4 regions of the Synechococcus sp. HIMB2401 genome follow, and region 3 is predicted to be linked to each of the others. Evidence: predicted binding sites of a transcription regulator. Region 3 holds the regulator's gene; each other region holds the start of a gene.

Evidence for each region. The regulator NtcA, encoded in region 3, controls nitrogen genes in cyanobacteria. The targets are predictions, from matches to a motif close to GTANCNNNNGNTAC.
Region 1: AAXE93_RS05860 (DUF4278 domain-containing protein) is a predicted target of NtcA. The motif match lies at 2,514-2,527, and genes of this name have one in related genera.
Region 2: AAXE93_RS05900 (circularly permuted type 2 ATP-grasp protein) is a predicted target of NtcA. The motif match lies at 3,756-3,769, and genes of this name have one in related genera.
Region 4: AAXE93_RS04280 (DUF4278 domain-containing protein) is a predicted target of NtcA. The motif match lies at 3,644-3,657, and genes of this name have one in related genera.

Annotation. Positions count from the first base shown of each region.
Region 1 covers NZ_JBDJKK010000002.1:172,746-177,926, forward strand. Annotated here, with positions in the region: gene ureC (urease subunit alpha) at 1-1,664, shown strand, start outside; gene AAXE93_RS05855 (type 1 glutamine amidotransferase) at 1,679-2,419, shown strand; gene AAXE93_RS05860 (DUF4278 domain-containing protein) at 2,611-2,778, shown strand; gene AAXE93_RS05865 (hypothetical protein) at 2,859-3,077, shown strand; gene AAXE93_RS05870 (DUF1028 domain-containing protein) at 3,162-3,836, opposite strand; gene AAXE93_RS05875 (Zn-dependent hydrolase) at 3,833-5,035, opposite strand.
Region 2 covers NZ_JBDJKK010000002.1:179,286-184,466, forward strand. Annotated here, with positions in the region: gene asnB (asparagine synthase (glutamine-hydrolyzing)) at 1-701, opposite strand, end outside; gene AAXE93_RS05885 (aspartate carbamoyltransferase) at 711-1,826, opposite strand; gene AAXE93_RS05890 (hypothetical protein) at 1,988-2,137, opposite strand; gene AAXE93_RS05895 (sodium:solute symporter family protein) at 2,134-3,564, opposite strand; gene AAXE93_RS05900 (circularly permuted type 2 ATP-grasp protein) at 3,882-5,181, shown strand, end outside.
Region 3 covers NZ_JBDJKK010000002.1:557,098-562,278, forward strand. Annotated here, with positions in the region: gene psbH (photosystem II reaction center phosphoprotein PsbH) at 8-208, shown strand; gene AAXE93_RS07710 (TatA/E family twin arginine-targeting protein translocase) at 218-448, shown strand; gene pth (aminoacyl-tRNA hydrolase) at 463-1,080, shown strand; gene AAXE93_RS07720 (DUF3146 family protein) at 1,080-1,337, shown strand; gene AAXE93_RS07725 (resolvase) at 1,315-1,761, opposite strand; gene AAXE93_RS07730 (DUF3084 domain-containing protein) at 1,758-2,909, opposite strand; gene ntcA (global nitrogen regulator NtcA) at 2,937-3,653, opposite strand; gene rph (ribonuclease PH) at 3,712-4,455, opposite strand; gene AAXE93_RS07745 (cob(I)yrinic acid a,c-diamide adenosyltransferase) at 4,601-5,181, shown strand, end outside.
Region 4 covers NZ_JBDJKK010000001.1:698,818-703,998, reverse strand. Annotated here, with positions in the region: gene AAXE93_RS04310 (hypothetical protein) at 1-113, opposite strand, end outside; gene AAXE93_RS04305 (hypothetical protein) at 698-997, shown strand; gene AAXE93_RS04300 (hypothetical protein) at 1,207-1,392, shown strand; gene AAXE93_RS04295 (hypothetical protein) at 1,482-1,715, shown strand; gene AAXE93_RS04290 (SDR family oxidoreductase) at 1,772-2,437, shown strand; gene AAXE93_RS04285 (DnaJ domain-containing protein) at 2,453-3,238, shown strand; gene AAXE93_RS04280 (DUF4278 domain-containing protein) at 3,453-3,557, opposite strand; gene AAXE93_RS04275 (hypothetical protein) at 3,742-4,029, opposite strand; gene AAXE93_RS04270 (hypothetical protein) at 4,063-4,254, shown strand; gene AAXE93_RS04265 (ParA family protein) at 4,264-4,911, shown strand; gene AAXE93_RS04260 (hypothetical protein) at 5,016-5,181, shown strand, end outside.

The DNA.
Region 1 (5,181 bases), 380 kb from region 3:
CCACCACCGGCGACAGGGTTCGCCTGGCCGACACCGATCTGATCCTGGAAGTCGAGAAGGACTACACCGTCTACGGCGATGAGGTGAAGTTCGGTGGCGGCAAGGTGATCCGCGACGGCATGGGCCAATCCCAGACCCCTCGAGCCGAGGGCGCCGTCGACACGGTGATCACCAATGCCCTGATCCTCGACTGGTGGGGCATCGTCAAAGCCGATGTCGGCCTCAAGGACGGCCGCATCGTGGGCATCGGCAAAGCCGGCAACCCCGACACCCAGGCAGGGGTGACGATCGTGGTGGGCCCCGGCACAGAAGCCATCGCCGGGGAGGGCCACATCCTCACGGCCGGTGGCATCGACACCCACATCCACTTCATCTGCCCCCAGCAGATCGAAACGGCCCTGGCCAGCGGCGTTACCACCCTGATGGGCGGCGGCACCGGACCGGCCACTGGCACCAACGCCACCACCTGCACCCCCGGCGCCTTCCACATCGGGCGGATGCTTCAGGCCGCCGAAGGCCTGCCCGTGAACCTGGGCTTCTTCGGCAAAGGCAACGCCAGCACCCCGGAAGCCCTGGAAGAACAGGTGCGCGCCGGCGCCTGCGGCCTAAAGCTGCACGAAGACTGGGGCACCACGCCCGCCACCATCGATGCCTGCCTGTCGGTGGCCGACCGGATGGATGTGCAGGTGTGCATCCACACCGACACCTTGAACGAAGCCGGCTTCGTGGAAGACACGATCGCCGCCATCAAGGGACGCACCATTCACACCTTCCACACCGAAGGTGCCGGCGGCGGCCATGCCCCAGACATCATCAAGATCTGCGGCGAGGCCAACGTGCTGCCCAGCAGCACCAATCCCACCCGGCCCTACACCCGCAACACGCTCGAGGAGCACCTCGACATGCTGATGGTGTGCCACCACCTCGATCCGAAGATCCCCGAGGACGTGGCCTTTGCCGAATCGCGGATCCGGCGCGAAACGATCGCCGCCGAAGACATCCTTCACGACCTGGGCGCCTTTTCGATCATCGCCAGCGACTCCCAGGCCATGGGCCGCGTGGGCGAGGTGATCACCCGCACCTTCCAGACCGCCCACAAGATGAAGGTGCAGCGCGGTGCATTGCCGGAAGACTCCGCTCGCAACGACAACCACCGGCTCAAGCGTTACATCGCCAAGGTGACGATCAACCCGGCGTTGGCCCACGGCATCAGCAGCGAAGTGGGGTCGATCGAAACCGGCAAGCTCGCCGATCTGGTGCTTTGGAAGCCTGGCTTCTTCGGCATTCGCCCGGAACTGGTGGTGAAAGGCGGTTCGATCGTCTGGGCCCAGATGGGCGATGCCAACGCCTCGATTCCCACCCCTGGCCCGGTGCACGGCCGGCCGATGTTCGGCGCCTTCGGCAAGGCCCTCGCCCCCAGTTGTCTCACCTTCGTGAGCGAAGCGGCCATGGATGCCGACATCCAACGTCAGCTGGGGCTGGAGCGCACCTGCATGGCGGTGAAGGACACCCGCAGCGTGGGCAAGGGCGCCCTCAAGCTGAATTCAGCGCTGCCCAAGGTGAGCGTGGACCCACAGACCTATGAGGTGTTCGCCGACGGTGAACTGCTCACCTGTGAGCCCGCCGAGGTGCTGCCACTGGCCCAGCGCTACCTGCTGCTTTGAGCCCCACGCTGCTGGTGGTCCAACACGTGGACCACGAAGACGCCGCACTGGTGGGAGAGCTGGCGCGGCAACGGGGCATGAGCCTCGAAATCCTGAGGCCCGACCAGGGCGACCCTCTGCCGGACCCCAGGGCGTGTGCCAACAGCATCGCGTTGGTGCTCGGTGGTCCGATGAGCGTGAACGATCGAGACCAACCGGGCATGGACTGGTTGCAGCAGGAACTGGACTGGCTGAGGGCCTGGCACCAGCAACGCCGACCGGTGCTGGGCATCTGCCTGGGGGCGCAGCTCTTGGCTGTTGCTGCAGGGGGCTCCATCGAACCCCTGCAGGTGGGAGCGCCACCACAGCAGCTGAAGGAACTGGGCCTGGGCGCGATCCACTGGATCGCGGATCCAAGCGATGAGGCCCTGCTCAAGGGGCAACCCAACAGCAGCCTGGTGCTGCATTGGCATGGCGATCGCATCCAGCTTCCTGCTGAAGCAACCCTGCTGGGTTCCTCGCTGCACTGTGCGGAGCAGGTGTTTCGGATCGGAGCCCACGCCATTGGCTTGCAATGCCACCTCGAGATCGACGGCGATGCGCTTGAACGCTGGATCGCCAACGACCGCGACTACGTGGTGAGCGCCCTTGGAGCTGAAGGCCCCGATCGTCTGACCCAGGACTGGCGCAGGCTGGGCACCACACTTCAGGAACAAGGCCGAAACTTCTTCAATGCTGTGCTCAATCAACTGATTGAGATCAGCCAGACCCACTAATTCCTACGGACAAAAATAAACAAAACCAAAAACTTTTCTGAAGAGGTATCAACCTGAACACCACTTCGGGTTTTGCAAGAGCTTCAATATTTCTGTAGCGACAGCTACCGATCGTTCACTTCGCATCGCGCGAAGCGCAGTTCGCCTCAGGCCATGGAACGGGGACCTGAGCTTGCTTCGAGGACCATCCAATGACCACCCTTCTCTATCGCGGGCATCAGTACCAGCAAAACAACGCCACTCAGGGCAAGCCCGGGGTGCAGCTGGTTTACCGCCGCAACGTGTACCAAGCCCGCCAGATCAACAACCAACGCACTCCGGTGCAGCTCGTGTACCGCGGAGTGGGCTACACGCGCTAGGCCAACTTCTCAATCTGTAGCAAGTCGAACATTCCACTTCCGAGGATTGAGGCGTAATAGACCCAGCTTCAGCCAAGACGTTGGATCTCATCACCTCTCGCCTCGACCAAGGCCTCGTGCAAGTGAGTCCCTCCAGCGTGCATGGCGTGTTCTGGCTGCAGACCCACTTTCCGTCTCAGGAATGGGATGCCCTGCTGTCTGGACAAGCCGCCTTTGGCATGGATTGCATCGATGACCTGATCACCGACGCACGTCAGGCCGGCCTGAACGTGGAGTGGGAAGCATCCGTTCCTAGCTGAACACGCCTGAATTGAACCACTAAAAAAGCTCTGCACACGGATGTGTTGCAGGGCTTTTTTAGTGGTGTCAACGACGCAGCAGGCTCAAGCCACCAAGCGGTTGAGCATCGGCAATTCCGACAGTTCATCCCGCCACTCCTGGGCCCAGAGGGCCTGACTGCGCTCATACACCTCCATCAACTGCTCCACGGCGCGCTCGTGGAAATCAACGCGCAGATCCAACAGCGGAAAAGCCGCTTCACCGCTCACCTGCACCGCCGCTGACGTGCAGAAGGGAGAACGCTGGTCACCACCAGCCGCTTCCCCGGCCTGGAGAGCCATCATCAGACGGCGGCCCAGTTTCAAGCTGGGGTCGCTGGTAAGAAAGGCCTGCTCCATGGCTACCAACACGCCCTCATCCACCAAGCAATTGCCGGCAACAGACAGATCACGCTGATGGCGATGCCCTGCCCAAGGGCCGCAATCCTGCCCCGTCCAACAAGCCGTACGACCGTCCAGATCGATCAGGTGAAACTGACGCCGGTCACGGTGTTGATCATCCGCAAGAAGGCTGGCCAGAACGCTCTCGGCATCCGAACTCTGCTCCAGGCGCTCAAGACCACAAATCCCCAGATACGGATTTGTGTGGGCCTGGGTGGCGACAGCACCAACCCCGGCGCGGATGTGAGGCACGGTGGATCCAACGGCCAGATGACAGGTGGCCACAGCCACACCAAAGCGACCGTTGCTGGGATCACGGGCCAGGATCGAAAAAGTCACGGCAGCTGACGGTCGAGCCGCAGCAACGTTTCCAGCAGCACAGCGGTGCCCGCCCAGCACTGCTCGTCACTGGTGAACTCTGCAGCGGAATGACTCAGGCCGCCCCGGCTGGGCACAAAAATCATGCCCATCGGCCAACGGCGGCCAACCTCCTGGGCATCGTGGCTGGCACGGCTGGGGAGATGGCTGTGGGACAAGCCGAGATCGGCTGCGGCCTCAGCGATCGTGGCCATCACCACAGCGTCAGCAGGGGTGGGATCAACGCTGAACTGGGGGTCAACCGCAATCGGACAACCGGTTTCAACACCGATGCGTTCCACCTGTTGCATCAACTCCTCCACCAACTGATCGAGAACGGTGGGATCCACATCCCTGAGGTCAACCGTCAGGGCGACGGCGCCAGGGACAACATTGGCGGCATTGGGCCAAACCTCCAGTCGACCCACTGTCGCCACCGGATCTCCGGGATGACGGGAGGCCATGGCCTCGACGGCAAGAACAAGACGCGAGGCCGCCACGAGGGCGTCCTGTCGCAACCCCATCGGTGTGGTGCCGGCGTGATTGGCCTGGCCCCTCACATTGATGCTGAAGCGACGCTGACCAACAACGCCCTCCACAACACCGATGGCATCGCCGCGTTGCTCAAGCACGCCACCCTGCTCAACATGCAACTCCAGGAAAGCGGCATAGGCTTCATCGGAGCGGCGAGCCGAGGCCAGGGAGGGCCAATGGCCGCCGATGCGCGCCAGGTTGTCCTGAATCGGCTGACCATTGCTGGTGGCAAAACTCTCCGGGTCATCGGAGGCCGTGCCCGCCAAGCCCTTGCAGCCCACCATGGTCGACTCCTCGTCGGCAAAGGCGATCAACTCGATGCCGTGTCGCAGGCGCAGGCCCTGGTCTTGAAGAGCGCGGCAGGCTTCCAGACCGGCCAGAACCCCCAGGGCCCCATCAAAACGTCCACCGGTGGGAACCGTGTCGAGGTGCGACCCGGTCACCAGGGCAGGGCGGTGGGGATCGAGGCCCTCCAGACGTCCGATCAAGTTGCCAGCGGCATCAACACGCACCTGCATGCCGAGCTGCTTCATCCAGTGGGCCAGCAACTCACGGCCCTGCACATCCTCCGGCGAGAACCCGCGTCGACAGACGCTGCCGTCCGGCTTGGCGCCAATGCTGGCCAGCTGCTTAATCGTTGCAACCAAGCGCTCACGGTTTGGTCGCGCCGCAATCTTGGCTGGCTCGACCCGCGATGCAGGGGTGGTCGGAGAAGCCGAGATGAGCGTGGGCAATGCCGTGACCTTCGTTTCAAACGGAGGTCAATATTCACCCGAAAACACGCGGAGCCTTG
Region 2 (5,181 bases), 380 kb from region 3:
GGAAAGTCGACGTCCCAGTAGATGGACTCCGACACCTCCAGATGGCCATTCACCCGTTGCACCTTGAGCACATGGCCGGGCTTCACCTGATGCACCCCGGCGAAGGCTGTGGTGCCGGGAACCATGGTCTGCATCAACTGGTGGAACAGACCCTCCGAGGTGAAGCGTCGCTCGACCGCCGGATGGGCGAACAGCACCTTCAATTCGGAACCGAACACCAGACCCTCAGGCGTCATCGCCCAGTACTGCGGTTTGATGCCGAAGCGATCCCGCACCAGGTAGAGGCAGTCTTCGGCCCGATCAAACAAGGCGAAGGCAAACTCACCGCGCAAGAGGGGCAAGGTCGCCTCCAAGCCCTGGCGTTGATACAGCCGCAGCAGGATCTCGGAATCGCTCTTGCTGCTGAAGCGCACCCCCTGGGCGGTGAGGTCAGCCCGAATCCGCTGGAAGTCGTAGAACTCACCGTTATGAGCCATCAGCACCTCACCGTCATCGGTGAGGAAAGGCTGCCGCGCCCGTGACTCATTCAGATCAATGATCGAAAGGCGGGCATGGCAGAAGCCGACGCCAGCCTGATCGAGCACCTCAACGCCAAAGCCATCGGGCCCGCGATGGGCCTGAATCGCCGCCATGTTGACCAGCAGCTGGCGGTCCACCGTCTGTTGACGATCTGCGTTGAAAACACCTCCGATTCCGCACATCAGCCCGCCTCAGATCACATCCATCACGCGTTCGGCCCGATCCACCATGCAGGTGAGCAGGGCCATCCGCAGGAACACGGCTCCCCTGGCCTGGCTGAAATACCAGTTGTGGGGCGTGTCATCCATGCAGGTGCTGAGTTCCGCTCCCCGCGCCAAGGGATGGAGCACGATCGCTTCCGGTTTGAACGGCATGTCGCGGGTGAGGCGGAATCCTCCGCCGTGTACTTCATAGGAGTCGCCGACCCAGGCAATGGCATTGATGTAAACGACATCCAAGTCGGGCACTTCAGCCTGAAGATCCGTGCTGGAGCGCACCTTCATCCCACAAGCTTCAAGCTCCTCCAACTGTCCTGGGTCGAACAGCGGCTGATCCGGCTCCAACTCGGGGGCATGAATCACCACCACCTCGTCAACGGTCTGCGGGAATTTGGCCAGGATCCTCAACAGGGAGCGAACCGTTCGCATCCGCGAAGGGATTCCGATGATCCCAATGCGAATCCGATCAGCGGGTGCCACTTCAGCTTCAGCGAGCTTGGGGCGCCACTTGAAGATCGTGTACAGATCGGCCATCGCCTGGGTGGGATGCTCATCGATCCCATTTCCAGCGTTGATGATCGGGATCCGAAGGGTGGACGTCATCGCGTAAACGGCACCGGGATCGCTGTCCCGAAGCACCACACAATCGCCGTAGTTGTTGAACATATGGGCGACATCTTCGAGAGACTCGCCCTTGGCGATCCCTGTGGTGGCCCTGTCAGTGATGTTGATGGAAGTACCGCCGAGTCGGTGCCAAGCACTGTCAAAAGACAGCCGCGTGCGCGTGCTCGGTTCGTAAAACGCGTTGATCAGAATCTTGCCGGTGAGCGGCGTGTTGTGACGGCAATAGCGATCTGGATTGCTCTCAAATTTCGCCGCCAGCCGAAACACCTGCAACAAAACCTCGGGGCGAAACGGTTGGATCGACACCACGTGCTGATCCACCAAATCCTTCAAAGGCTCAACGTCTTCAGCAATGGCAGCCAGCAGCTCCTGAGGTTGGTTCTGCCCATAGACATCGGGCCCCATCGGCTCAAACCGAATCTGAACCGAAGACGCGTCCACAACTGCTGTTTTGGCCTGTGCCATAGCGGGATCGGATCAACACTCTGTTTGCCAAACCGAGTGCTAAAGCCAGGAACTACATCTTTCACCGGTAACAACAACCACACTGCTGCGTCCACGAAGAAGCAGCTTCTTAAGCAAAGATCCGGAAAGGATTGTGCTTGGGTAGACGGCTAAAGGAGACTTCACCAAACCCGGCCATTGCGCCACTCCACCCACCAGATCAGCAGCAACACGAGCACCGACAACACCAGGGCGAACTGACTGGCCACCAGCAAAAACTGAAAGCCAGACAGACCCACAAGGCCGGCCATCAAAGGAAGCGTTTGGATCATCCTTCCTCCTGCAACAAGGTGAAGTCGAAGCGTTCCGGCCAGAACCGACTACCCATCAGCATCACAATCGCCGACACGGCCGCCGAAAACACGGCAGCGCAGTAAGGCGCGATCAGCACATAGGCGAGCAGACCCACAACGCTGCCGGCGAGCATGGCCCCAATGGCAGCCGTGCGGTTGGCTGTGCGCCAGTACAGACCGCAGGCCACAGGCCAGACCGTGGAGGCCACCAGGGCACCGGTGAAGAACAGCACCGACGCAAGCGAATCCAGCCGCGGCCAGGACAGCGCCAGGGTGACGACGGCCAGTCCCACCACCATCAGCCGCGCCGCCTGCTTGAGCTGCAGGTCGCTGGCCTGAGGCCGCAACAGGCGGAAGTACACATCCTCCGCCAACAGATCGGCGGTGGATGCCAACAGGGAATCGAGGGTGGAGGTGAGTGAGGCAAACACCACCACAAACACCAGGGCCGCGCCGCCCGCCCCGAGCAGATCGGCTGCCATCACAGGGAACACCATGTTCACCTGCTCGAGAGGCAACTCACGGGCCAGGGCCACCAGTCCGATGGAGCCCGTCACCATCGGCACGCTCATCCAGGCGATGCCCCCCAAAACAAAAGAGGTCATCACCACCGAGCGCCGACTGGCGAACACACGGGACCACCAGATGTTGTTATGAAACACCTCACCCATCGAAAAGAGGGCGGAATTCCAGGCGATCAACAAGCCCGCCGGCAGCAGCAGATCAAGCCGATCGGGATGCCGAGCCAGCAAGGAGGCATGCACCTCGGGCATCGGGAATTGACGGAAGGCAAGCACCGCCACCACCGCCAGCAGCACCATGATCAACAGCGACTGGATGAAATCGGTGCCGATCACGGCCCGCATTCCGCCGAACAGGGTGTAGACGGTGGCAACACCAATCACCACCACCATTCCCACGTGGTAATCAAAGCCTGAAAGGGCCTGCAACAGCAGGCCAGCACCCATCGCCTGGGTCATCAGAAAGCCCAGGGTGTAGATCGCGGTGATCAGCATGAACACCCACCAGGCCAGACGCCCGTAGCGCAGGCGAATGAAGTCGCCGCTGGTGCGCCCGTTGGGCATCAACTGCTTGATCCGCGAGGCCAGGGGGGCGAACAGAATCAGGCCAAGCCCGGCCAGGGCATAGCTAAACATGCCCCAGAGGCCGGTTTTGTAGCCGAATTCAGGGGCGAGCAGGGTGGTGTTGCCGGTGACCCAGGAGGCCATCAACGTGGCCGTGCTCAAGGCCAGCCCGATGTTGCGCCCCGCCAGCATGTAGTCATCAGCATTGCCTTGACCGCGCCGGCCCCAGGCAATACCCAGCGCCACCCAGAGAACAGAGAACAGCACCACCAACGCCCAGGCGATCCCGGGCTGAAGGAAGGGAACCGAGTCAGCGGACATCCGTCGACCCCCTGCGGTTCCAATACAGGTGTCCGCGCAGAATCATCACCACCGTCGCCGCAGTCACAACGGCACCAAGGGCAAAGATCAGACGCGCCCAGAGCAATTCATCCAAGGCGAAGAGCGTTTGAACCTCAGAAACAGATAAGCAAAGGAGGCACCCTGCCCTTGGCCCCATGGCCTCGATTCAAGTGCCTACGGATACCCAAACAACAGGTGACCAGCGCCTGGTCGCCTGAAATTGCGGAATATGTAGCAACCACCACCCGAAGTGGAGTGGGGCGACGCCTTGGATACACCTCGCTTGTGCGATCAGGATGTTCACCGACTACAAACCGACGGTCGGCTTCGACGAATATTTCTGCGGTGAAACGGCCACACCACGCGCCGATCTGGCCCCACTACTCGCATCACTGGGGCAGATGGGATTGCCCGAGCTCAACCGCAGCCATGCTTCGGCCAGTCAGCTGCTGCGTCGCCTCGGCGCCACCTTCCGCCTCAACGATTCCGGCCTCAAAGGCAGCGAACGAATTCTCCCCTTCGATCCCTTGCCTCGGCTGATCGGCCGCAGCGACTGGATCACCCTGGAGCGGGGACTGCTGCAACGCCTGGAAGCCATCGACTGCTTCCTCGCCGACATCTATGGCCCCCAGCAGATTCTCAACGACGGTGTGATCCCACGGGAAGACGTGGAAAGTTCCTCCGGTTGGCGACCTCAGATGCAGGGCATCAGCCTGCCCCTCAACCGCTGGTGCCACATCTCCGGGCTTGACCTGATCCGCGACGGCAAGGGCACCTGGCGGGTGTTGGAAGACAACCTGCGCTGTCCTTCTGGGGTGGCCTACTTCCTCGAGAACCGTCGGGTGATGAAGCGATTGTTCTCTGGCCTGTTCGAAGGCCGTGCCGTTCAACCGATCGACGCCTATCCCTCCCATCTGCTTCGCACCCTTCAGGACCTGGCGCCCTGGAGTGACACCCCCCGCGTGGCGATCCTGACGCCCGGGGTGTTCAACAGCGCCTATTTCGAACACAGCTACCTGGCCCAAGAAATGGGCATTCACCTGGTGGAGGGGCGCGATCTGGTGTGCGAAGGCGGCCGGGTGTGGATGCGCAGCACCAATGGCCTGGAACCCGTGGATGTGATCTACCGACGCATCGACGATGATTTTCTTGATCCCACCGTGTTCCGCAAGGACTCGATGCTGGGGGTGCCGGGCCTGATCGACGTGCTGCGGCAAGGACGGGTCGCCATCGCCAACGCCCCTGGCACCGGCATCGCCGACGACAAGCTGATCTATGCCCACGTGCCGGCGATGATCCGCTACTACCTCGATGAGGAGCCGATCATCGAGAACGTTCCCACCTACCTCTGTGCCCGGCCTGACGATCAGCGCTATGTGCTCGAACACCTCGAGCAACTGGTGGTGAAGTCGGTGGCGGAAGCCGGCGGCTACGGAATGCTGATCGGCCCCCAGGCCAGCCGATCGGAGCTAGCGGACTTCGACACGAAGATCCGTGCGAATCCCCGCAACTTCATTGCGCAGCCCACGCTGCAACTCTCCACCGTGCCATCCCTCAGTGACGGTGAGCTCTACCCCTGCCATGTGGATCTGCGCC
Region 3 (5,181 bases):
CGTCGCCATGGCACAACGCACCCGTCTGGGAGACCTTCTCCGCCCACTGAACTCCGAGTACGGCAAGGTGGTCCCCGGATGGGGCACCACTCCCGTGATGGGCATCTTCATGGTTCTGTTCCTGGTGTTTCTGCTGGTGATTCTTCAGCTGTACAACAAGTCCCTCATCCTCGAGGGCATCAACGTGAACTGGAACGGCCTCGGCTGATCTGCACCCATGAACATCTTCGGCGTCGGTCTCCCCGAAATGGCGGTTATCGGCGCCGTTGCCTTGCTGGTTTTCGGGCCGAAACGCCTGCCTGAGCTTGGTCGGACTCTTGGTAAAACCCTGAAGGGCTTCCAATCCGCGTCCAAGGAATTCGAACGCGAGATCAACAAAGCCATGGCTGAACCGGAAGTTTCCGGTGAGGCTGCGAAGCCGGTTGAAGAACTTCCCCCCAGCGACTGAGTCGTTCCAGCGGTATGACCACTGATCTCAAGCTGGTGGTGGGTCTGGGAAATCCGGGTGCGAAATACGCCGGCACCCGTCACAACATCGGCTTCATGGCCCTCGAGCTTTTGGGTGAGCGTTCTGGGTTCAGTTTTCGTCAGCAAGCCAAGTTGCACGGTCTTGCAGCCGATACAGGGGTTGGCGAGCAGCGGCTGCGCTTGCTGATGCCTCAGACCTACATGAATGACAGCGGTCGTGCCATTCGTGCGGCTCTCGATTGGTTCGGCCTGGAGCCTCACCAATTGCTGGTGCTGGTGGACGACATGGATCTTCCGCTGGGTCGTTTGCGGTTGCGGGCCCAGGGCAGTGCCGGCGGGCACAACGGTTTGCGCAGCACCATTCAGCACCTCGGGACCCAGGCGTTCCCCAGGCTGCGGATCGGCATTGGTGCGCCGGCTCAGAACCCTGCCGAACGCCGCGCCCGAACGGTGTCCCATGTTCTTGGTCCGTTCAGCAAAGCGGAGCAACCCTTTGTCGGCGCTGTTCTCGATGCTGTTCTGGATGGGATTCAACGTCTTCAGCACCAGAGCTTTGAGCGCGCTGGAACCTGGATCAACGGCTTCCGCTATGACCTGGAGTCGGTCGACTGATGCCGGCACTTCCGGCGACAACGGCCCATTTGCGAGTGCTCCGCCAGTGCTTTCAAGCCAAGTGCGTGGAGGGTGAAGTCTCTGCTGGAGGCTTTGAGTGGCAGTTTTCCTGGGCCTTTGATCGCGGTGAACTGGTGGTGGAGCCTTCCCTGGGACGTGCCCTTATCGAGGATGCCCTGCGGCGGTTTCTGGTGCGTTCTGATTACAGGCTGGAACCGGGGGGTGATTACACCTTCATGGTCCGGGCCAGGTTCTGAGCGAGAACGTCGGAGCAGGCTCAGGCCATCTCAGGCGGCATTGCAGGTGCTCCTCAAGCATCACCAAAGCTGCAACAGCATCCAGATCCACCGGTGGAATGCGCAGTCCTGCCGGCAGCATCCGTCGCCAACCTCGAGCCGGCCATAGCGCCCAGTAACGCTGTCTCGCCCTCAGAGTTGTTCCCTGCTCCGGAACCACGGTGAGATGGCCCAGCCGTTCCAGTCGCTGGATCCAGGCTCGGCTTCCCGTGCCATCGCCGATCAGGATGCGATCGAGAGCTTGGTCTTGACTCCAGTGCTCCAACCAGGGTTCGACGGCCTCCGGGGCCAGCACATGCCCTTCGCGCACGAGGCCGAGCTGAAGATCGGCCAGCACAAGACCACATTTGCAGCGGCCTGGATCGAGGACGGCCACCCGTTTCATGGGGAGGCCTGAATGGAGACGACGACGGGATCGGCACTGTCGCTGACCCCTGCGGAAATCACGTCCAAGACCACGCTTTGGCTCGGTCCTTCCATCAGGGTCTGGGCCAGTTGGGAGAGGGCTGATCCATCGAATTGAAGGCCCTCGGTCAGGGACCCCCGCCGCTGCACCTCGGCATAGGCCGAGGCCAAGAGAAGGTTCAGCCGTGTGCGAATGCCCTCTGGAGTGCGTTCATTCGGTTGGAGTGTGGTGGTGGCCAGCACATCTCCGCGTTGGGTCACCGGCCGGTTCGGACGCACTTCTGGGAAGGCATACACCGCTGTTTCACCCCGCAGCACATTGGTGGCTGAGCGCAGCGAGATCACCCAGGTCTCCGGTTTGCGGATGATGCTTTGCAGGCGTTCCACATCGCTGCGCGGAACGCGGATTAACTGGCGTTCTGGTGCTTCGCCAGGTCGCACTTTCCCGTAGGCGTTGAGATTGGCCTCCTGCAACAGCCTGTCGACAGCCTGTTTGGCCTGGTCCGGAGCATCGAGTCGAACCGTTGCTCTTGCCAAGGTCTGTCCGCTGCTGATCACCACCGATCCACGCCGCAAGGCGACCAGATTGCGTTCCAGTTCTTTGAGTTCCTGCTCACCGGCACGGATGCGGCTGCGAACGCTGTTGAGTTCGGCTTCCGTGCGCTGGATGTCCGCATCGCGGGAGGCGATGTCCTGGCTGAGACGTTCACGTTCGGCTTCGAGTTGGGCCAGCTCCTTCTGAAGAGGAGCCAGTTCGAGGCGCAGGGTGTTGGCCCGTTGCTGTGATTGCTCGAGCTCAATGGCGATCCGTTTGGTTTCCGTTTGGGTCTTGTCCCGTTCCCGCTCGGCTGCCTTCAGCTGCTGACGGCTGTCTTGGAGTTTCTCCTGCAGGGCATCCAGTTCAAACAGGCCCACCCGCAACTGCCGGCTCACCAGAAGCATCAGGCCAAGTGAGAGTGCGCTGATCAGGCTGCCGGTCAACACCGTGATCAAAACGGCGGTGCGCCGTGGGCGCATGCTGAACAAACTCAGTCGCGCTTTGCCGACGCGGCTGCCCAAGCGGTCGCCCAGGGTCGACAGCACGCCCCCGAGCACCAACAGAACCAGAATCAGTGCCCAGCCGCTCATCGCTGCACAAGTCGGGCGATGGCAGGCCTAGCTGAAGCGTTTGGCCAGCGCGATCGGATCCAGAACGGTGATTTTCTTGCGGTCAATCTGAACCAGACCGGATTGACGCAAGTCTCCCAGCAGACGCGTGATTGTGACGCGTGTTGAGCCAATTGCTTCAGCGATGGCCTGATGGGACAGGCGCAGGTCGATGGTGATGCCCAGCTCATCTGCTACGCCGAAGTCCCTGCAAAGCACCAGCAGGAAGCTCACCAGTCGGGATGACATGTCCCGATGGGTGAGGGTTTCAATCATCGTCTCGGTCTGCAGAATCCGGCTGGAGAGACCCTGAAGCAAGCGCAGGCCAACGCTGGTGTCTGCTTCGATGGCGGCCTTCACGGAGGTCGCTGGTGCCGTCACCATTTCGACCCGGGTGAAGGCCACAGCGTGATAGAAGCGGTCTGATCGTTGACCTGTCAGCAGTGACAGCACCCCGAAGAGGCTGTTCTCGCGGAGCAGGGCCACGGTGATCTCTTCTCCCGATTCGTAGACGCGGGACAGACGAACGGCCCCCCGGCGGATCAGATACACCCGTTCTGCGGGATCTCCAGGGAAAAAGATGGTCTTGTTGCGATCCACCAGTTCACTGCTGGCGCCATCGAGATCCCGGATGATCTCCAGCAGAGAACGGTTGGCGGGCTCTGCGCTGGGAGCTGGAGCCACCATCTGCGGGGCGTATCGGCTGAAACCTCGGCTACTGGTCATGACAACCCCCTGGTGTGGCGAAGTTACGGAGCCGGCGGTGGCCGCCATGTAGCGGTTATTACGTAACGCTGCTGTGCTCGTTGAAGGCCTGGCGTTGCGCCTGCATCAGGGATGTCAATCCCGGCTCTGCTAAATCCAGCAGCTCATTGAGTTGGCTGCGACTGAAGGGCGCACCCTCCGCAGTTCCCTGGATTTCCAGCAGACGGCCATCGCCGGACTGCACAACGTTCAGGTCCACCTCGGCTCGGCTGTCTTCGCTGTAGTCCAGATCCAGCAAGGCCTGGCCATCAACCAAGCCAACGGATACAGCCGCCACCTGATCGATCAGGGGCGATTGCTCCAGCACTCCCTGGTCCACCAGGGATCGGCAGGCTTGGTCCAGGGCGAGCCAAGCCCCGGTGATCGAGGCCGTCCGGGTGCCGGCGTCCGCTTGGATCACGTCGCAGTCGATCAGCAAGGTGCGCTCCCCTAGACGCTCCATGTCGATCACGGCGCGCAGGCTTCGGCCGATCAGCCGCTGAATTTCCTGGGTGCGACCCGAGAGTTTCATCAGCTCCCGTGATTGCCGCTGTGGGGTGGATCCGGGCAGCAACCGGTATTCGGCGCTGAGCCATCCCAATCCTTCTCCCTTGCGCCAGCGGGGAACCTTGTCCTCCAAGCAAACGCTGCAGAGAACAGCGGTTCGGCCGGTGTGAACCACAAGGGAGCTCAAGGCAAACCCCATGGGATTCCAGGTCACCGAGAACGGTCGCAACTGCTGCGGGCGACGGCCATCAGTGCGTTGTTCAGGGGATTGGCTCATCGGTGGTGTGCAGTTTGTCAAGCCTCGCAGGCGGTTGGTTCTCGCCCTGTCCAAACACCATGGGTGGTGTCAATCCCCTTGTGGAATGTGATCTCGCCGCTACATTCAAGGTCTTGCCGGGGTCGCCCGGACAGATGCTTCCGTGATGACCACAAGCCTCGCCGACCCCCAATCCTTCCAAAATTCCCTGGATCGGGATCAGCAGGCCTTGCAACGGGCGGGCCTGAGGCCCTTGCCTGCCGTCTCTTATCCGCCACCCCTACATCTGGTGGCTCCCGAAGGGCAGCTGCAAGTGCATACGGCGCCTTATCGAGGCAGTTTCGCCAGTGTTCTAAGCCAGGCCATGCGAGCTGCCGGCTTGGGCAGTCGTGTTCTGATTAGTCAGTTCCTCAAAGGGGGCGTGCTGCAGGGACCGGCCGGCCGGGTGCAGCTCTGCGGAGGCCTCGTCTGGCTGCGGCCGGAAGTGCCCCTCTGCCTTTCCTCGCCGGGGCATCCCGGTGGTGCGGAGGCGGTGGCTGAGGTTTGGTCCATCTGCCGTCAGCATCTGATCCAGGGAGATCTCGACCAGCTGGTGTTGGATGAACTCGGCCTTGCCGTGGCCTTCGGATACCTGGATGAAGCGGACGTGATTGCAGCCCTTGAGCAGCGGCCCGCTTCGATGGATGTGATCATCACTGGACCTGCAATCCCCGCCAGTGTGGTGGAGATGGCAGATCAAGTCACGGA
Region 4 (5,181 bases), on a different contig from region 3:
CCTTCAACGTCAGAGCACACCGCCTGTCGATTGCAGACGCGGTAGCGGCCCTGGCCGATGGCATCAATGGTTGTGCCCTTGGAGGTGGCACAGATGCGACTGATGCTCTCCATGGGATTTGCTAAGTGGATCAAGGATCTACAGCCGTGAGGGGGCGCCATGCACATCTGATTTGCAGTTCTAAATCTCTTTTGCAGGAGAAAAGATCCATGGCTAACAGCTCAGCGCCATAAAAAAACCGGGCCTGGCCCGGTTTTTGTTCAGCTTTTGCTGGCGTTTTGAACGCTCAGGCTTTGGAAGGCTTGGTGGTGAGTGCAGCAGACATGGCGGAGGCCAGGAGCACGCATCCGGCGACGGCGAGGAAACCCATGGATCGGGGGAAGGGAAAGACCCGAGCATCATTCCCACAGCTGGCGTCAGCTTTTGTTGCTGTTGGCACGGAATTCGGAAGAACCTTGCTTTCGGCCGCCCTCGGCCGTTTTCAGAGGCATCTCCTGACGGTCGAGACACGATGAGCACAGCAATTTCCCCTTATTGCGCCAATACGCCGCCATCGAGCGCTCGATGCGCAAGGAGCACCCTTCACAGCGAAATAACGGCATCGACGGCTCCGCGACGCAGACCTTCTAACGCAACGGCGCGGTTGAACCGGTGTTCTCTGTGACGATGGGTGCGCTTCGCTTGCCCCAGCCTTGTGATGCAGGCCCTGCGTTTATTGCTGCTCACCCTGATGGCGTCCGTCGCCTCTGCCTCCACGTCGTTTCAGCCCTTGGATCGGGTGGAGGGTTGGTTGATCGAGCGACGTTTGGATGCAAACCAGGATCCGATCTGCCGTGCGTCTGTTCCAGGACCTGGCACCTGGTTCTCGGCACGGGTTCATCTGGATGCGAACGACGAGATGGTGGTGCCTGCCGGACTGCATCGGCCGGACGAAACGAGGCTGGAGGCTGTGCGTGATGCGCTCCGGCGTTGTCGCGCCAGTGTTCTTTATCTGTAGCGGATAAAGCTTTGTGGCCGGGGCCGCTGCTGATCTGAAATCGAGCTATGAAATCGGTGTCGGCAGTTGCAAAATCGTCGACTCCTCACACCACCTGAGCCTCCGCCAAGCGCGGGGGCTTTTTTTTTGATTGATCCCGAACAGCACCTTTCGATTTTGTGCTCAGCAAATGTTTTGCGGTTGTGATGTTTTTAACCGCTAAATCTCTGATGTATTGCATCGAGAGGCTTGATACAGGAGGGCAGTGGATCCAGGAGATCTGCTTCAAAACGGAGTTCAAAGCCTTTGTGAATGCCCGCACCAAATCGCGCGCCACGTTGAAGACCTATCGCGTGGTGCATGCCACCTGGAACCAGGTGGTCACCGTTGTGCAGGGATCAGCTGAACCCCATTGATCTGCCTTGCTTCGGCGTTTCCCGAGCCGTTGCGATCCCGAAGACTTCAAGGCTCTTTCTTGGATGTGAAATGTCCTGAGCCATAACCGGTGGCCCAGGGGCCTGTGGGCATGATCCTCACGCGGTATCTCAGCAGTGAAGGTTGGGTGGAGGAGTGTTCCCATGCCAACGCTTTTGATGCCTATATCGACGCACGGCGACGCTGCGTGCTCCGAGGCTGCCCCTATCTGCTGGTGGATGCAGAGACCGGCAGCACGGTCTCCGTGCTCACGGTGAAACAGTGTTTGCATCAGTACGGCGTCGAGGGGGATTTCCCGGCGTGATCGCGTCAGGGGATCGACGCAAGAGCCGGCAGGATGGCGGTTGCTGAAACCTCCCGATGGCGACGTTTCTGGTCACCGGCGCAAACCGTGGGATCGGCTTGGAATACTGCAGGCAGCTCAAGGCCCGTGGCGATGACGTGGTGGCCGTTTGCCGTCAAACCAGTGATGAACTGGAGGGCCTAGGGGTGCGGGTGGAAGCCGCCCTTGAGTTGAGCGACAGCCAAGCCATTGATGACCTGGTGCAGCGACTGGATGGTTTGCCCCTCGATGGCGTCATCCTCAATGCCGGGATTTTGCAGTCGATGGGCCTGATGGATTTGGATCCCTCCGGGATTCGCCGCCAGTTTGAGGTGAACGCCCTTGCTCCTTTGCTGCTGGCCAGGGCGTTGGTGGATCAGATGCCCAACGGAGCGAAGTTGGTGCTGATGACCAGCCGCATGGGGTCCATCGACGACAACAGTTCGGGAGGCTCCTATGGCTATCGGATGTCGAAGGTGGCGCTCAACATGGCCGGAAAGTCGTTGGCGATTGATCTGGAACCGCGGGGCATCGCCGTGGCGATCTTGCATCCCGGATTGGTGCGAACTCGCATGATTCGCTTCAATCCCAGCGGGATCCACCCCGAGCAGTCGGTGAAGGGGCTGTTGGCCCGGATCGATGGCTTGACCATGGCCACCAGCGGCAGCTTCTGGCATGCCAATGGTGAGTTGTTGCCATGGTGAGGCGGGAGACACGCTTTGGGCTTTGATCCGCGTCAGTGGTCAGGCGGACGCCCTGAACAACGGGTCACCAGCAATGTTGAGGCGTTGCTGGCGGAGAACGACGCTTTGCGTCGCGAGGTGTTGCGGCTCAACCGTGAGTTGGAGCGACTGCAACGTCAGCAACGCCAACGCATTCGTACGGAGCCCAGATCCCATCGCCCCTGGACTGAGCCATCGGCACAAGCTCCACCGCGCATCAGCAGCCAACAGGTGCGGGCCTGGGGGCAGGCCCTGGCTCAGCAGCCGGGATGGACGGCACTGCGTCAGCGCGGATTGGAGCTGTTGATCGAGCAGCTCAACCGCAGTGGTTTTCCTGCCCACTTAACCCTTGAACAGCGGTTGGATCGGTTGGTTCGGGGGCTGGGAACAGATCTCATGGCGGCGGTGGGAGCCAAGCCGAACAAGCAAACAACGGCCGTTCTGGCGGCGTTTGCCTTGTTTGGGGTTCGCGCCAGTGAATGGCTGGATGAGGATCCACAGCGTGTGGTGGAGCAGTTGCGTCAGCGGCAGGACCAATCAGGTTCAAGGCGGCAGGGTCGCCGCACCCGAACGGACCAACGTCAAACGGATCGTCAGGACGATGGCAACGCCCGTGATCCACGCCGTGCCGCTTTAAGGGTGTTGGGCTTAGAGGCCAACGCGTCCCTCGCTGAGATCAAGCAGGCGCATCGAAAACTGGTGAAGCAGCACCATCCCGATCTCGGTGGTTCTGCTGAGGCGTTTCGACGCGTCAATGAGGCGTATCAGTCGTTGGTTCAGTGACGCTCTTGTCCGATGATCTGGGGTAGCAACAGGTGGTCTTGATGCCGGTGGAAGTTGGTGTGGTGCTGATTGGTGCTGGCTTTGCCGTGGGTGTGTCCCTCGCCGTCGCCGTTTGGTTTGAACGTTGGAAGGCAAAACAGCCCGATCCTGAAGGCAAATGAGCCATAAAAAAGCCCCGCCGAGGCGGGGCTTGTAAGAGGTCGTCGTGCTGTTGTCAGCTGGCGACTTTCTGACCGCGATAAACAAGAACCGGACGCTGAACGTTGGATGCAGCAGTGTTGTTCTGGTTGTACTTCTGGCCGCGATAGGTCAGGGTCATGATGGGTTCCTCGAAGCAAGCTCAGGTCCCCGTTCCATGGCCTGAGTCGAACTGCGCCTCGCCGAAGACGAGGTGAACGTGATTGCGTAGCAGTTGCTACAGATCCTTTATAAGTGTGGTGTCAATCCACGTGTCGTTCGTGCTGTTACAGAACAGGAGATCTGTTCAGCTCCGATGGGTTGATTCAGGCCTTTAAGTGCTTCATGCGCGTTTGGGTGGTGTGTGCACCGGGCGTGGCTTGAGTTGAGGTGCTTTCTGGGTCATCACGGCTGAAGGTGAATTGAATCGATTCTGTCGCCGCTTGAATGGTCGGAATGATGGATCGGCTACCGATCCTGAGGTTCAGGCTCTGATCGCTATGGCTTGGACTCAAAGCTTCCATTAATTCGTTGTTCTGCTGAACAGTTCGGCTGCGATTGAGTGATCCTTGATGCTTACTCAGTGTGAAGCTCATGGCGCCGAAGGACGCCATCCGTACGGTGTGGGCAGGTTAGTTTTCGCGGTCATGAACAGCTCTCAGAGCAAGGATGATTGGGTGAAGGCGCAGCAGCACAAGTTCCATAAACCGATTGATGTCGACACCTTGATGTGGGTGCGCAATCGCCTGATGCGTTTGGAAGTGGAGGCCCGTTGGGCAGACCGCATCTGTGTGTTTGAAGAGTTCTTCCCCAACGACGCGATCATTCCGCGCATCTGAACCTCAGCCATTTTTTTGACTGTCTTTGGCCAGAAGGGTGGTGTGGCAAAAACCTGCACCAGCATTCATTTGGCTTGTGTATGGGCCCAGCAGGGCCTGTCGGTGTGTGTTGTTGATGAGGATCGCAACCGCTCGGCAACCGCCTACGCAGCCCGGGGGATGCTTCCGTTTGAAGTGGTGCCTGTGGAGGCTGCAGCAAAGGCCACCCGCCATGCCCAAGTAATCATCACCGACGGGCAGGCCAGCAGCCACGAAGATGAACTCAAGAATCTTTCGGCCGGAGCAGATCTTGTTTTGCTGCCCACTACGCCGCAGGCGAGATCGGTTGAGCTCACTGTTGAACTCTCCTCAATCCTCAGGCAGATGAACACCATGCATGTCGCATTGTTGGTGAAGGTGGACAGCCGAAAACAACGGCTTGCGCAGGAAGCACGCCAAATTTTGGAGGGTTTTGATGTGGATGTGATGCAGGCGGAAATCCCCTTGTTGGCGGCGTTTGAAAAAGCAGAAGTGGAGGGTGTTTGTGTGTCGAATGCCGTCGATGACCGTGGCCGTGCCGATCTGCGGCGCATGGGGGGATGGGCGGCCTATTGCCAGGCTGCTGTTCAGATCCGTGATCGCTTGTCGGCAGCAACGCCTGACGCTATTAGTGCTTGATCAAGAAACACTCACTTTTGGCGTCGGTCGCCAATCAGACAGATCTTCTGAGCTTCAGCCGCAATACTTACCTCAGCTGATTGAAGGTTGATGGGTCGCAGTTCTTGGTTGAAGAATCCCACCCGTTGCTCAGCAGCATCCACTTGGCAGCCCCAGGCGAAATCCGCTTCCTCTGGACAGGCGACGGTTATGGCATCCGCTGCGGCGGTTCTGCTCAAGACGCCGAGCATCTCCACCAAAGCCGCATGATCGAAGCCGTTGTGATGCTTG